Regions from separate parts of the Serratia plymuthica genome, predicted to be linked through region 2. Evidence: riboswitches for the same ligand, from Rfam matches in the RefSeq annotation. Region 2 holds a riboswitch; the other holds the start of a gene.
What was found. A riboswitch is a leader RNA that binds a small molecule or an ion and turns the genes downstream of it on or off. The one in region 2 is predicted to bind thiamine pyrophosphate.
Positions count from the first base shown of each region.

Region 1: it holds a riboswitch for thiamine pyrophosphate, as region 2 does, so the genes downstream of both, thiM (hydroxyethylthiazole kinase) here and JK621_RS14585 (TenA family protein) in region 2, are expected to answer to the same signal.

Region 1 is NZ_CP068771.1:4,830,325-4,838,538, reverse strand. It holds gene srlR (glucitol operon DNA-binding transcriptional repressor SrlR) at 1-706, shown strand, start outside; gene gutQ (arabinose-5-phosphate isomerase GutQ) at 699-1,670, shown strand; gene JK621_RS22450 (inhibitor of vertebrate lysozyme family protein) at 1,713-2,171, opposite strand; gene thiD (bifunctional hydroxymethylpyrimidine kinase/phosphomethylpyrimidine kinase) at 2,258-3,058, opposite strand; gene thiM (hydroxyethylthiazole kinase) at 3,055-3,849, opposite strand; TPP riboswitch at 3,886-3,977, opposite strand; gene cysE (serine O-acetyltransferase) at 4,301-5,071, opposite strand; gene JK621_RS22430 (aminotransferase class V-fold PLP-dependent enzyme) at 5,095-6,312, opposite strand; gene JK621_RS22425 (phenylacetate--CoA ligase family protein) at 6,309-7,589, opposite strand; gene JK621_RS22420 (TauD/TfdA family dioxygenase) at 7,586-8,214, opposite strand, start outside.
Region 2 is NZ_CP068771.1:3,125,684-3,133,897, reverse strand. It holds gene opgB (phosphatidylglycerol--membrane-oligosaccharide glycerophosphotransferase) at 1-1,082, opposite strand, end outside; gene JK621_RS14605 (ABC transporter substrate-binding protein) at 1,505-2,236, shown strand; gene JK621_RS14600 (ABC transporter substrate-binding protein) at 2,305-3,240, opposite strand; gene JK621_RS14595 (ABC transporter permease) at 3,335-4,102, opposite strand; gene JK621_RS14590 (ABC transporter ATP-binding protein) at 4,099-4,839, opposite strand; gene JK621_RS14585 (TenA family protein) at 4,836-5,516, opposite strand; TPP riboswitch at 5,577-5,679, opposite strand; gene JK621_RS14580 (LLM class flavin-dependent oxidoreductase) at 5,838-6,860, shown strand; gene JK621_RS14575 (SDR family NAD(P)-dependent oxidoreductase) at 6,888-7,622, shown strand; gene JK621_RS14570 (GlxA family transcriptional regulator) at 7,700-8,214, shown strand, end outside.

The sequences.
Region 1 (8,214 bases), 1.7 Mb from region 2:
CGCCCTGGCCGAACATTTTTCCACTACCGGCACCACCATCCGCAAAGACCTCACCCTGCTGGAAGACGAAGGCGAGGTGATCCGCACCTACGGCGGCGTGGTGCTCAGCCGCGACGACGGCGACCAGCCGATCGACCGTAAAACCCATATCAACAGCGAAAAGAAACGCCAAATCGCTTATGCCGCCATCAAGCTGATTAACGACGGCGACTCGCTGATTTTCGATGCCGGCAGCACGGTGCTGCAAATGGTGCCGCATCTGGCGCAGTTCAATAACATCACGGTGATGACCAACAGCCTGCATATCGTCAACGCGCTGGTGGAGCTGGACAACGACCAAACCATCCTGATGCCCGGCGGCACCTACCGCAAAAAATCGGCCTCGTTCCACGGCAGCCTGGCGGAGTCGGCGTTCCAGAAGTTCAGCTTCGACAAGCTGTTTATCGGCGCGGACGGGGTCGATCTCAACGCCGGCGTCACCACCTTCAACGAGGTGCACAACGTCAGCAAGGCGATGTGCGAGGCCGCCAGCCGCATTATCCTGCTGGTGGACTCGTCAAAATTCGGCCGCAAAAGCCCGAACGTGGTGTGCGATTTGAGCGCCGTGGATACGCTGATTACCGATAAAAACATCAATCCGGATTACCTCGCCGCGCTGCAAGCGAAAGGCATCAATATCATTCTGGTAGGAGATTCCGATGAGTAACGCGACTGCCCTGCTGGCTTTTGCCCGCGAAACGCTGGAAATTGAACTGACCGAAGCGCAGCGCCTGCTGGCGCGCCTGGACGACAATTTCGTCCGTGCCTGCGAACTGCTGTTGAACTGCCGGGGCAAGGCGGTGATTTCCGGCATCGGCAAATCCGGCCACATCGGCAAAAAGATTGCCGCCTCGCTGGCCAGCACCGGCACGCCGTCGTTCTTCGTCCATCCTGCGGAGGCGCTGCACGGCGATCTCGGCATGATCGGCGCCGACGACGTGGTGGTGTTTATCTCCTATTCCGGCCGCGCCAAGGAGCTGGATTTGATCCTGCCGCTGCTGGCGGAAAATAACATCCCGGTGATCGCCATTACCGGCGGCAAAGAGTCGCCGCTGGCGCTGGCCGCCGCCTGCGTGCTGGACATCAGCGTCGAACGCGAAGCCTGCCCGATGGGGCTGGCGCCCACCTCCAGCGCGGTCAATACGCTGATGATGGGCGACGCGCTGGCAATGGCATTGATGCGCCAACGCGGGTTCAACGCCGAAGACTTTGCCCGCTCCCATCCGGGCGGCAGCCTGGGCGCACGCCTGTTGAACCGGGTACACCACCTGATGCGCATCGGCGATCGCCTGCCGCAGGTCAGTGAAAACGCCAATGTGATGGAAGCGATGCTGGAACTGAGCCGCACCGGGCTGGGGTTGGTGCCGGTGTGCGATGCGCAGCAAAAAGTGGTGGGGGTGTTTACCGACGGCGACCTGCGCCGCTGGCTGGTAAAAGGCCATAGCCTGCAGGATGCGTTGGGCCCGGCGATTACCCGCCCCGGCTACCGCTTGCCGGAACAGTGGCGCGCCGGAGAAGCGCTGGAAGCACTGCACGAACAGCACATCAGCGCCGCGCCGGTGGTCAATCTGGACGGCGTGCTGGTGGGCGCCATCAACCTGCACGATCTGCATCAGGCCGGTGTTGGCTGAGTGCGTTGCCTCAGGGCGCAGGCAACTGCGCCCCAGGTCGTTTTATTTCCAGTCGGGATTGCTCTCGAACTGCTTTTTCAGCAGCGCCTTCATGTCTTCGTCCGGCTTGCCCAGCCATTGGTATTTGGCGTATTTCTTCGGATGATCAATCGCTTCCGGCTTATTCGGGACCTCAACACGCACGGCCCAGGCCTGGGATTTGTCTTCTTTAAACGCCACGATCAAAAAGTTGTTGGCGCAGTCGTGCGGCTTGCACAGATTGCCCACCAGGTAGTTCTGCCCCTTCCAGCTCAGGCTTTGCGCCGGAGTGGACGTGCCCACCCCTTTGCGCGCCCAGCCCGGCAGGCGAGCCTGCCCCTTCACCATGTTCTGCCAGCCGGTTTGATAACCCGGCTGCTGGATCACGTCCGAGGTGGTAACAATCTGCTGGGCAACGCTGCCCGCACTGAGGCTGAGTAACGCGCCAAAGATGGCGCTGCGAAGTGCGTTTTGTCCTGTCATGGCCTTCTCCCTTGGTTAAACCCGCTCGTACCCGGCGAACGCCGGGCATGGATCCAGTCTGACCACAACGACGGCAAAAAGTTGAATCACCACCACGCGTGAAAATGATGCACCGGCCCGATGCCGTGCCCTACTTCCAACGTATCCGCCTGCTGCAAGGCCTTTTGCAGATAGTCCTTGGCGGCGGCGACCGTGCCGGCCCAGTCTTCATAGCGCGGGCGCAACGCAGCCAATGCGGCGGAGAGCGTGCAGCCGGTGCCGTGCGTATGACGAGTCGCTACGCGCGGTGCGCTGAAGCGCAGTTCCTGCTCGGCGCTGAACAACCAGTCCGGGCTTTCGTTTTCGCTGAGGTGGCCGCCCTTCATCAGCACCGCCTGGCAACCCATGGCCAGCAACGCCCGGCCCTGTTCGCGCATCTGCTGCTCATTTTCCGCCGGAGCGCACGCCAACAGGGCCGCAGCCTCCGGCAGGTTCGGCGTGATGATCGACACCTGCGGCAACAGTTCGCGGCGGATAGACTCTACCGCCTCCGGCGCCAGCAAGGGATCGCCGCTTTTCGCCAGCATCACCGTATCCAGCACCACGAACGGCGGCCGGTAGTGGCGCAGGCGTTCGGCCACCGCCTGCACGATATCTGCGTTGGCCAGCATGCCGATCTTGGCGCTGTCGATGCGCACGTCGCTGAATACCGAATCCAACTGGGCGGCGACAAACGCCGGATCGATGTTATATACCGACTGCACGCCACGGGTATTTTGCGCCACCAGCGCGGTGATCACGGAAGTGCCGTAAGCCCCCAGGGCAGAAAAGGCTTTCAGATCGGCCTGGATGCCGGCGCCGCCGCTCGGATCGGTGCCGGCGATGGTCAAAGCGTTAATCCGTTTCATTGCAGCTCCTCCGCACGCAGTTGATACAGGGCGTCGAGGAACGCCGGGGTAAAGCTGCCCGGCCCGGCAGCCCGGTGCGTGGCCCGTTCGCCGCAAAGCGACATCACCCGGCAAGCGGTCGCGACGTTGTCCAGCCGATCGCCCGGCAGGCTGCAAAATGCCGCCACCACCGCCGAAAGCGCGCAGCCGGTGCCCACCACCCGCGTCATCAGCGCATCGCCACCGGCGACCGCCCAGTCGCGCCGGCCATCGGTGATGTAATCCACCACGCCGGTGACCGCCACCACCGCGCCGCTGAGCTGCGCCAGTTCCCGTGCCGCCGGCAAAGCCGCCAGCGAGTCGTCGGTGCTGTCTACGCCGCGCCCGGCGCTCTGCCGGCCGCTCAGCGCCATAATTTCAGACGCGTTGCCACGGATCGCCGCCGGCTTCTCGCCCAGCAAACGCCGGGCAAAGGCGGTGCGATACGCCAACCCGCCTACCGCCACCGGATCCAGCGTCCAGGGCGTTCCCGCCACATTGGCGGCTTCTACCGCCGCCAGCATGGATTCGGCGCGCGAGGCATTGAGAGTGCCGATGTTGATTAACAGGGCACCCGCCAGTTGGCTGAACTGCGCCGCTTCGGTCGGTTCCACCACCATCGCCGGAGAAGCGCCAAGCGCCAGCAATACGTTAGCCGTCAGCTCCTGCACCACTTCGTTGGTCAGGCAGTGAATCAGCGGGGGCTGTTGTTTGAATTGGGTCAGACAGGCCGCGGCGCGGGCGCCGGGTAAAGCATCAGGTCGAGCGAACATATTCCTCCCAACCGGCGTTCAAGAAGGCGGGTACCGGTTGGGGCACCGAGACTTCCCTACGCTGGCATAATCCAGATCAGGTAATACGGGTAAAATCTCAGCCCCTTGGGGCACCCCGAGTCAGGAGGCCATTATTGGGGTTGCCGCCGGCGAGGTCAATTGCGCTATAGTGTCAAAAAAATAAAAAGGAGATGCCATGCAAACAAGACCCTACCGAGAAGCCGTTCCTGCGCACCCTTTATCCCGTAGAATCATTCTATTAGCCTATACGGTTCCGGATGAAAAAATATAGTACTAAATACTTTTCTGATAACTATGCAACAAAATAAAGCAAAAAAATTGCTAATAAGGCCGTCCATCGAGCGGCCTTATCGGCACTAACGTTTGTAATTACCCTTGCTCGCAATCTTGGTACATAGATGACTCTGTTAGCTATTGGCCGCCATAAACTTTATTGCCCATCTACAATACGAGCAGGAACACCTGCGACGGTTTTACCCTCAAGTACGCATTCTAGAACAACTGATCCCGCAGCTACCTTGGCATTATCCCCAATATTAATGTTACCCAATATTTTGGCGCCAGCACCAATGGTAACGTTATCACCAATTTTAGGATGACGATCCCCCTGTTCTTTTCCCGTACCACCCAATGTTATACTGTGAAATAGTGAAACATTATTTCCAATAACAGCCGTCTCACCAATAACAAGACAATGCGCGTGGTCAAACATAATACCCGAGCCAATTTTTGCCGCAGGATGGATATCAATTGATAAAACTTCAGAAATTCGACTCTGAATAAAAAGCGCTGTTTCTTTTTTTCCCTGGAAATATAACTCATGAGCTACGCGATAGCATTGCAAGGCGATAAACCCCTTAAAAAAAAGCATTATCTGCAGGTATCCGTAGCAAGCAGGATCTCTTTCTCTGAAAGCATGTAGATCAGACAGTGCCTGATTAATAATTTCGGGGTTATTATTATAAATTTCAATGACAATTAAATACCAGTCTCTAAACCGATCTTCATCCTTATTCAGTTTATCTACTACGCACCACGCAAGAGACGCATTAAAATCCGAGTGTACAAGAATAGACTTATACAAAACCTGGTTGATAAGTGGATTTTTTACAAGAGCCTGATGAGCCTCTTGCTTCAGCATATTAAACATATAGGTAGATTCACCTACTTCAAGATATTCATCATTTTTAAAAAAACGCATGTATATGCTCACCTTAAAGTAAATTAAATTGTAGCCAAACCCACGCAGGACGCCAGCTCATCAATAGCAGAAAAAAGCGTTTCTATTTCTGACAGTTCATTGTAAACACCGGCAGAAATACGAATAACTTCACCCTGTGCTTTTTCAGTTACAAAGGGTTGCGCGCAAAGATAGCCACTGCGACACATGATACCCCATGAATCACTCAGCAAACGAGTCAACTCCCCTACGGGGATACTGCTGTCAAACTTCACGGAAAATATCGCATGCCGGTCCTTTGCATCGCGCGGTCCAAGTAACGACAGGAATGGGCGTTCTGCAATAGATTTCAACATCGCCTCTGACAATGCCCTGTCATGAGCACTTCTCAGGCTTTCATCACACTGCAACAAGTAACGCACAGCGGCTCCAGTGCCTAATACAGAAGCGATAGCGGGTGTACCGGCTTCAAGATGGTATGGTGCGCGTCTATTTATCTGCTTTTTCGCATCAACCCAATCGACAGTTCCACCGCCGTATTGCAACGGTTTCAATTTTTCCAGCAAGGCATATTTCCCATATAGAAGACCTACTCCTGTTGGACCATACATTTTATGGGCGGAAAATGCCGCAAAGTCGACATCAAGCTGGTGAAAATCAATGCGCTCATGCGGCAATGACTGAGCTGCGTCCAGGACGATAACAGCGTTAGAGGACGCCCTGATTAACCCCACCATCAGCCCGACAGGATGCACAACCCCCGTGACGTTTGAACAGTGAGTTAATGCCACAACGCTTGGTTTTAGCAGCAATAACTCACGAAAATGGTCCAGATCGAGCCGCCCTTCCGCAGTAGTGCGAATAAAGCGCACATCCGCTGTTTGCCGCCAGGGAAGAATATTTGAATGGTGGGCATCCGCATTGACCAGGACAATATCTTGCTTGCTTAGCTGCAGCCCATGCGCAACGATATTCAGAGAATGCGTAGTATTTCCGGTAAAGACCAATTCATTGGCTTGCGCGCCAATATAGTTAGAAACATCCAACCTTGCATGTTCATAATCATTCGATGCTTCATCGGAAAGTCGATGCTTACCGCGATGTATATTAGCTCCATTAAAGGTATAAAAATCACTGACCGCCTTAATAACCGCGCGAGGCTTTAGAGTAGTGGCGGCATTATCTAGATAAATAATACTATTACCGTCAATCTCTTGCTGCAGGGCTGGGAAATCAGATTTACAGACCGGGGAATGGCTCATGGCTTTACCTCATGAAACTGAGAAACACAGGACTGGAATTTCCCACTACGCTCACAGGGGATATAATCTACCGATAGATATTCAATATCATCGTGGCCAATCAACGTACCGACGACATCCTTTATTCGAGCCAGGGTTAACGCATTAAACTGCTCATTAGCGATAAAGCGGAAGGTAAGTTTCCCTGCCTGGTTTTGCTCCATTTTGTAGAGGTCGATCCCCGGAGCATCGCCCACAGCAACATCCAAATCAGTCGGCGAAATACTCCTATTCCCCACCTGCAGATTCTGCGTTACTCGCCCCTCGATCACCACGCGGGGTAAGGTACTACCGCAGGTACAGGAACCTGCGACGAAGCGATAAAGATCGCCAGTAGCATAGCGAATACGCGGGATGAGTCCATCATCGATAGTTGAAATGATCAATTCTCCAGGCTGGTTCTCCTGCACGTCCTCCCCATTTGCCAGCAGCTCAACGAAATAATCCTGATTGTTAAGATGCAGACTCCCGTGGTGGCATTCAAAGCCCAGATAACCCAACTCTGACATGCCCAGCATGTTGCCCACCGGCACATCGTCACCGAAGAACTGCGTGATTTGCCGCCGCGCCACGTGGGTCAACTGCGTGTAACCGCAGATGATGTGCAATTTGTTACTGCTGCTAATAGTTCTACCCAGCTTCGTGGCCTGACGCGTCAAAAATGCCAGATGCGTGGGGTCCACCACCAGAATATCCGGATTGTAAAGCACGATTTCATCCAGTGCTTGATTGATCATCCGCAGAGGGGTTGCCAACAGATCATGCGCCACCGGCAGGACCAATGTGCCATCTGCTAACGTACGTTCCTCCATTGTACTCAAGCCAATACCGCACTCGACATCTGAACAGTTAGGCGGCGCATAACGGCACAGCTTGAGCTTTTTTCCGGGCAGCCAGAGCGAATTGAACTTCTCATTTACGCTCAGGCTGGTAGCCTGCCGACGCGCCAGATCAAAGGAGAAAATCGCGCTGTTCAACCGCTCGCCCGACGTCCCCGAACTTTGAAAACGCATGACGTGTGGTGAGTTCAGGGTGTAACCCGCCGCCAATACGCCAAACGGATAATTTTTTCGATAATGCATCTTACGCGTGACGGGCAGGCGCTTAAACGCCTGTACAGAGTCAATGGCATCGGGCACGATGCCCGATTCATCGATATGGTTACGGAAAAAACGCGCATGCTGATACGCATATTCAATCTCGCGTTTTACATCCTCAAAATTGCCTGAATCGATCATGTCATTGCCACCATAATGGAACGTGGAGTTTTGAAAGGTCGCCGCCCATGTGACATCACCTCGTTATCAACGATCAGAATGTCCCCCTTTTCCCAGTCGAAGACTAACTCCTCCTGCTGGTAGGTCGCCCGAATGGTGGCCAAATCCGCTGCTGGGATCGGAGTACCGTCACCAAACAACGTGTTACGCGGCAGATCAATTTCAGAAAACTCAAGACGTAATTCCTGCTCCGTCTCCGGAGGGAGGCTACTGACATGAAATAGATGAGCCTGGTTAAACCAGATCCCCTCACCGCTGTGTTTATCGCGTATCGTAGCCTGGCAAACCTGACGCGTACGAAGCCTTCCCTCGCTTAACCACTCAAACTGGATGCCGTTTTCCGTGCAATAGCGCTCAACTTCGCTGACTTCCTCCGTCTGGAAGACATCCTGCCAGCTCAAATCAAGCCCTAGGCCATAGTTACGCACATACATAACGCCATGCCGGTCAAAGCGTTCGATCAGATCTGCCGGTAAGCATTGGTACATTCTTTTACTGTCCGCTAAAGGGGTTTGTCCCTCTTCACCCGGTTTAACCGCGCAGTAGAAAAATAGACGCGTGGGCCAGTTCAGCGTGTAGGACATCT
Region 2 (8,214 bases):
GAACGGTTCTCTTTGTTCTGCCGGCTATAAGATTTTTTACTGCAGCTCGCAGAGATAAAGCCGTCCGGGTGGTGGGTATCCACGGTCAGCGCAAACAGCGAGAACTTCTTGTTCTGCTGCGACAGTTCGACGAACTTGTCGAAAACCACGTCCAGCACGGTATCGTCGTACCAGCCCCAGTCATTCTTGTAGCCCGGATCGCGGACCTGTTCGCGCAACTCCTTGTAGCCGTAGGCGTGGTCAAAACCGTGCGATTTCAGGAAGGTGTCTTTCCCGGCGAAGGCCAGCTCGGCGCCCTGATAGAAATAATTGTCGTAGCCGGCGGATTTCAGCACGTCGCCCAGGCAGACGTTTTCCGGGTAAAAGGTGGAAACGGCGCTGGAGGCGTTACCGTCGAACGGGGCGAACAGCGGAATGCCGCACTGCGAAGCCACCATGCCGGCAATGGTATAGCCGGTGCCCGGCAACTGTTGGGTATTGCTGAAGTCGATGCCGCTTTCACGGTGCCGATTCAGCTCGTCGGCGAGATCGGGAAAGATTTCCGGGTCGAAATAGGTGCGCTCAAGGCTTTCGGCATAGATGTACACCAGGTTCGGCGCTTTGCCCTGCAGGCTCTTTTTCGGCGCTTTGTAATAGGTGTAAAAATCGGCGGTGTCGCCGGTAATCTGGCTTCTGAGCAGCAGCGAAATATCCTGAAAAGCCGGGGTGGTGCCGACGGAGAACAGCGCCAGCAGCACGGCGAGCACGCTGTAAACCACGCTGCTGCCTTTCGCTTTGTGGCGCACCAGGCTCCAGGCCAGCACGGCGAAAATCAGCGCCAGCACCGCCAGCAGGCCGATAAACGGCAGCACGTATTTGCTGACGCCGGCCCCTTTCATGCTGCTGGTGAGGGTGTAGATCACCGCATCGGTGATGCCGTCGCCGGTAAAATAGTTACTGGCGATTAGAATAACGTTGAGGATCAGATAGCTGCCGAGCAGGATCAGTAAAATGGACAGCCACCAGCGGTTGGCTGCGGCCTTGTTCCGGTAGATCAAAATTGAGGCTAAAAAAAGTGCAAACGAGACTAATGCTGAAACCATCCACCGTACCCTGTCTGATAAAAAGAAAATCTTAACTGCCCTGGCAAAGGCTGCCGACCCTGTCGAAGCGCGAAAGAGGAAGGGTATGCACCCTAAATAATTCGAGTTGCAGGAAGGCGGTAACTGAACGAGTCCCGATGAGCTTACTAAAGTAAGTGATTCGGGTGAGTAAAGGCGACCAACGCTACTGCGGCTCGAAGTATGACGGGTATAGCGCATTGAACGCGCCAGGGTCAATGCGCGTTTGCGCAACGGGGGGGCCGCCAGGCGTGAATGAACAAATTTGTGACAATATTGTGACCATAGTCACTCCTGAGAGGCGTGGAGCGCTGAAATATTGCTCAGCGGGCATTTGGCTCTACCATTAATGAATGGCGCTGATTGCAGACCGGCGAGGCGCATTAACCTGTTCAGGAGAAAACATGCAGAGCATTTCCACCACCGTACTGGATGATTTGGCGCCGCAGGGCGTACTGCGCGCGGCGATCAATTTAGGCAATCCGGTGCTGGCGCAACGGGGGCCGGATGGAGAACCGCAGGGCGTGTCGGTCACGCTGGCCGGCGCGCTGGCGCATGAGCTGGGCGTGGCGCTGGAGCTGGTGACCTATGATGCGGCGGGCAAGGTTTTCGCCGCGCTGGAAACCGCCGCCTGGGATGTCGCCTTTATGGCCATCGAACCGGTGCGCGCGGAGCAAATCGCCTTCAGCGCGCCTTACGTCATCATCGAAGGCACCTACCTGGTGGCGCAAGAGGCGCCTTATCGCCAGGTCGCCGAGCTCGACAAGCCTGGCCTGCGCATTGCGGTGGGCAAGGGCGCGGCCTATGACCTGTACCTGTCGCGCACCTTAAAGCAGGCGCAACTGGTGCGTGCGGAGACTTCTCCCGCAGCGATAAGCTTATTCTTCGAACAGGGGTTGGACGCCGCTGCGGGCGTGCGTCAACCGCTGCTGGCCGCCGCTGCGGCAAACCCGGGCTACCGGGTGCTGGACGGGTATTTTACCGCGATTCACCAGGCGATGGCGGTGCCGCGCGGTAAAGAGCAGGGGGCGGCGTATGTGCGCTGTTTTGTGGAAAGATGCAAAGCCAGCGGCTTGGTGCAGCAGGCGCTGAGGCGCAGCGGCCAGGGCGATGTGACGGTGGCCCCTGCGGCGTGAGGCGCTTGGCTAGGGCTTTGGTGGTTCAGGGGGAGGGGCGCTGCATGCAGCGCCCTTGCGGATAACCCTTAATGCAGTTCCACGGCGTATTGTTCCACCGGGGTGATTTTCTTGATCAGCTTATTGTCGAACAGGAACTGCTCGTAAGCCTGGTAGCGCGCGGTATCCAGCTTGGCCGGATGGGTGGCGAACAGCGGTAAACTCGCCTGCCACGCCTGTTTGTTCAGTTCGGTGTTCAGCTCCGGATGGGTTTTGGCGAATGCCAGCCAGGTTTCCTGTGGGTGAGCCTGCAGGTAGTCGTTGCCTTTTTTCAGCGCGACGAGGAATTTCTTGATCTTCGGTTCGGCGACCGCGTCGCGGTTGGCGACGATGATCAGTTCGTCATAGGCCGGCACGCCGTAGTCTTCGACGTTGAACACCACCGGCTTTTTCCCCTGCAGTTTCAACTCCAGCGCTTCAATGTTGCGATAGCCGCCGATCACCGCATCGACCTGGCCCGCCAGCAGGGCGCTGGTCAGTTGGAAATTGACGTTAATCAGCTTCATGTCGTTCGGGTCGAGATGCGAATGTTTGGCCATGGTTGCCAGCGTGGCCTGCTCGATGCCGCTGACGGAATAGCCGATCTTTTTGCCCTTGAGATCCGCCGGCGAGGTGATGCTTTTATCCAGCGTCATCAGGGTATTGAGCGGCGAGTTAATCAGGGTGCCCACGCGCACCAGCGGCAGGCCCTGATCGGCGAAGAAGTGCAGTTGCGGCTGATAGGTGATGGCGAGATCGGCCTGTTTTGCCGCCACCAGGCGCGGCGGCAGCGCCGGATCGGAAGGGGGCACAATCTTGACCTCGAGGCCTTCAGCCTTGAAGGCGCCAATCTGCTCGGCCACCATGATGGGCGCGTGATCGGGATTGATATACCAGTCGAGCACCAGCGTCAGTTTTTCGGCGGCGGTGGCCTGGCCAGCCAGAGCGGCGCTGAGTATCAGCCCGCAGAGGGTCTTTTTAATCATGGTTGGTTCCTTATTATTCAAAGGTTATACCCTAAACAGTTCGAGTTGCAGGAAGGCAGCCAACACACCTGTAACTTGACATATGACGGGGATATCAGTCGTTTTCCGGCGCCCAGTCGATCAGGCGCAGCAGCAGCGCATCCACCGTCATCCACAGCAAGACGGTCATCAGCACCAGAATAAACAGCGCGGCGAAGCAGACGTCGGTCTGCATGCGCGCGTTGGCGTTCAACATCACGTAGCCCAACCCTTCCGCCGAGCCGACCCATTCGCCGATAATCGCGCCGATGGGCGCGACGGCGGCGGCCATGCGCAACCCGGAACCAAAGGCCGGCAGCGCCGCCATCAGCCGCACATGGCGCAGTTGCGCCCAGGGGGAAGCGCGCATGGTGCGGGCCAGATCGAGATAATCGTTATTGACCCGGCGCAGCCCATCAAAGAACGCGGAGGTGACCGGGAAGAAGATCACCAGTACCGCCATCGCCACTTTGGCGCTCATGCCAAAGCCGAACCACAGCACCAGCAGCGGCGCCAGCGCAAATACCGGTATCGCCTGGCTGGTCAGCACCAGCGGCATCAACCAGCGTTGCAGCCGGGGCGAATAGATCATGCACAGCGCCAGCGCGGCGCCGAGCAATACCCCAATCCCCAGCCCGCAGGCAATCTCCGAGGCGGTGATCAGCGTGTGATAAGCGAGATAGGCGCGCCCGCTCCACAGTGCCTGCGCCACCGCAGAAGGCGAAGGCAGCAAAAAGGCGGGAATATCGCCCAAGGTGATGAGCCACCACAGCAGCAGCAAACCGGCGAACGCCGTCAGGCTGCGGCGCACTCGCGCCAGGCGGTTTTCAACCCGTAGCTTCATTCGGCGGCCCTCATCAGTTGCTGCAACAGCTCGCCCTGGCTTTTCAGCAGATGGGGATCGTCCGGCGCGCGCGGCGGCAGGCCGCTGATGACATGCGTATCGTCAATGCCGGCGGGGTAGCGGGAGAGCACCAGCAGGCGGTGGCTCAGGCGACAGGCTTCCATCGGATCATGGGTAATCAGCAGCACGGTATGCTGCGCCAACAGCTCGGCCGCCAGGGTTTGGATCATGGCGCGGGTAATGGCGTCCAGCGCCGAGAAGGGCTCGTCCATCAGCACAATCGGCTGGCGTTCATACAGCGTGCGCGCGATGGCGGCGCGCTGGCGCATGCCGCCGGACAACGCCGAGGGCAGAGCCTTGGCGTAACCGCTCAGCCCAACGCGCTCGAGCAGATGCGCGGCCCATTCCCGGTCGGCTTTTTCACCGCGCAGCCGCGCGCCGAGGCTGATATTTTCGGCGACGGTCAGCCACGGATAGAGCAGGTCTTTTTGCCCCATATAGGCGATGCGGCCGGCTATCGGCAGGCCGTCGCTGCCGGTCACTTCACCGGCGGTAGGCTGCATCAGCCCGGCGATAATCTTCAGCAGGCTGGTTTTGCCTGCGCCGCTGGCGCCGAGCAGGGCGACGACGCTGCCGCCGGCAATCTCGAAACTCAGCCGATCGAAAATCACCTGCCGGCCAAAGCGCAGGCTGAGATCCCGCACCTGAATGCCGGGCGGCGCGATGCGGTCACTCATGAGGCGTTCAACCCCATCTGCCAGAAGGCGGACTCCAGCCGGGTGGCGGTGGTGAAAATCGCCGCAAGCTCGGTAAAGCGGCTTTCTGCGCCACGCTGGTGGCCCACGCGCTCCAGCAGATCGAGGGCCGCCTGCACGCCGGCCAGATAGTTTTTATCGCCATAGTTGCGGATCCACGAGGCGTAAGGATTGCCCTCCATCACCGTCGCCGGGTCGTCAAGCAGGCGCAGGCCAATCTCGGCATAGCCTGCGACGCAGGGCATCAGCGCCGCCAGCAGATCCAGCGCATCGCCGGAGTGGCCGATATCGAGCACATAGCGGGTGTAGTTCAGGGTTTCCGCCGCCTCGGGTTCGGCGGCAATCTCGGGTTCGCCCAGCCCCCAACCGGCGCAGTAAGCCAGATGCAAAGGCAGCTCGGCGACGATGGCATTGAGCGAAGCGGTGGCCGCGCGCATCTCCGGCAGCGTGCGCAGCTTGCTTACCAGCAGGGCGTAGGCACGGGCGAAGTGGATCAGGAACAGATAATCCTGGGTCAGATAGCGGCGGAACGCCGATTCAGGCAGCGTGCCGGCGGCCAGTTGCTGAATAAAAGGGTGGGCAACGTAGTCCTGCCAGTCCGCGCCCGCCTGTTGGCGCAGCCGTCCGTAAAGACCGTTCTCGAAAAGGGGAGTAAACATGGGACCTCCAAAAGTGAGTGGAGATCCGGGCGCGCTGAGGTATGAACAGGCAATGACCGAGAGTGATTGCCGACCCGTCCCTTCGCTGGCATGACCCAGATCAGGTTCAAAGGGTTCGGCTTGCGCCATCTCAGCCCGTAACAGGACACCCCTCGGAGGAGCCTGTTATACGATATTTGCTTTTTGATTACAATGCTCGGACGAGGGGGAGCGGCGGGGCGGCAATCGGTTCGTTTAGTGCGGTTCGCGACGATTTCTCTGGCACTGGCGGCGGCATTTTTGCACTGTAATCCGGTAATGTTGACTCTGAGGAACACTCCCATGAAGAAGATCGGCTTTCTCTCTTTTGGTCACTGGACGCCTTCGGCACAGTCCGGTACCCGTTCGGCGGCGGATGCGCTGCTGCAATCCATCGATCTTGCGGTCGCCGCAGAGGAGCTTGGGGCGGACGGCGCCTATTTCCGCGTGCATCACTTCGCCCGCCAGCTCAGCTCCCCGTTCCCGCTGTTGGCCGCCGTCGGCGCCAAAACCCAACGCATTGAGATCGGCACCGGCGTGATTGATATGCGCTATGAAAACCCGCTTTATATGGTGGAAGACGCCGGATCCGCCGATCTGATTTCCGGCGGGCGGCTGCAACTCGGCATCAGCCGCGGCTCGCCTGAGCAGGTTATCGAAGGCTGGCGCTATTTTGGCTATACGCCCGCAGAAGGCGAGACCGAGGCCGATATGGCCCGTCGCCACACCGAGGTGCTGCTCGATGCGCTGCGCGGTGAGGGCTTCGCCGAGCCGAACCCGCAGCCGATGTTCCCTAATCCGCCGGGGCTGCTGCGCATAGAACCTTTCTCCGCCGGCCTGCGCGATCGCATCTGGTGGGGCGCCAGCTCCAACGCCACGGCGGTGTGGGCGGCAAAACTGGGGATGAACCTGCAAAGCTCGACGCTGAAAAACGACGAAACCGGCGAACCCTTCCACATTCAGCAGGCCAAGCAGATCCGCGCTTATCGCGCCGCCTGGAAGGAAGCGGGCCACCTGCGTGAACCGCGCGTGTCGGTAAGCCGCAGCATCTTTGCGCTGATGAACCAGCAGGATCGCAGCTACTTCGGCGGCAGCGGCAAGGAAGGCGATCAGGTCGGGTATATCGACCAGCAAACCCGGGCGATTTTCGGCCGCAGCTACGCCGCCGAGCCGGAAGAACTGATCAAACAGCTGGCGCAGGACGAAGCCATTGCCGAAGCGGATACTTTGCTGTTGACCGTGCCTAACCAGTTGGGCGTCGATTACAACGCGCACGTGATTGAGTCGATCCTCAGCCATGTCGCCCCGGCGCTGGGCTGGCGTTGAGGTTTCAAAAATAAAAGGAAGCTGACCATGTCCCGTATTTTCATTACCGGCTCGGCGGACGGGCTGGGGCGCGCGGCGGCGGAAACCCTGCTGGGCGAAGGGCATCAGGTGATCGTTCACGCGCGTGAGCCTGGCCGGCTCCACGGCGTGCGCGATTTGCTGGACCGCGGCGCGCTGGCGGTCACCGGCGATTTGTCTGATCTGCAGCAGACCCGGGAGGTGGCCGAACAGGTAAACCGCATCGGGCGTCCAGATGCGGTCATTCACAATGCCGGCGTTTTCACCGGGCCGCAGGTGCTGGCGGTCAACGTGATTGCTCCTTATCTGTTGACGGCGCTTATCGCTCGCCCGGCGCGTTTGGTGTATTTGAGCAGCAGCATGCATTTTGACGGCCGCGCCGCGCTGGAAAAGGTGGACTGGCGCGGGCAGACCGGCGTCTCTTATTCGGACAGCAAGCTATTTGTGACGGCGCTCGCCGCCGCCGTAGCCCGCCGTTGGCCGGGCGTGGTCAGCAGCGCGGTCGATCCCGGTTGGGTGCCGACCAAGATGGGCGGCGAAAACGCCCCCGACGATCTGCGCCTGGGGCACCTGACGCAGGAGTGGCTGGTGGCCGGCGCAGATGCGCAGGCCGGCGTTTCCGGCGGTTATTGGCATCACCAGCGCCGTCTGGAACCGCATGCCGCCGCGCGCGATCCGGCTTTTCAGGATGCGCTGTTGGCGGAACTTGAACGCGTGACGGGCGTTGCGCTGGCGATATCCTGAGCGGGAAGCCGGTGGCGGCCAGGGCGATATGGAATGTGCGTTATTGACTTATTTTGCCCAAATTGTATTTTAAGGCCATGCATACATTCCTGATTATCGTCCCCGAAGGGGGCATGCTGTTTGAGTCGGCGGGTATCGCCGACATCCTGATGCAAGCCAATCGCTTGAGGCCTGACGCCGCTCCGCTCTATCGGATTGAGGTCGCCACCACGCAATCTCATCGGGTGGTGCATGGGTCATCCGGATTGAATTTGCTGGCCGATCACCGTCTTTCCGATCTCGACCCTGAACAGAAACGTGACACTGTCATTGTCACCGGAAAGGGGGCGACCGAAGAAGAAGGCACGTTTGTCGCAGGCTGGCTCCGTCGCGCCGCCCCCAACGCACGCCGCATTGCTTCCGTTTGCGGCGGGGCTTTGCTGCTTGCCGAGGCCGGTTTGCTCGAAGGGCGCCGGGCGACGACACACTGGCGCTTGCTGGATACCCTGCAATCCCGTTTCCCGAAGGTGAAGGTCGAAAACGGGCCGATCTACGTTCAGGACGGTCCCGTCTGGACCTCCGGCGGCGTCAGCTCGGGTTTCGATCTCACCCT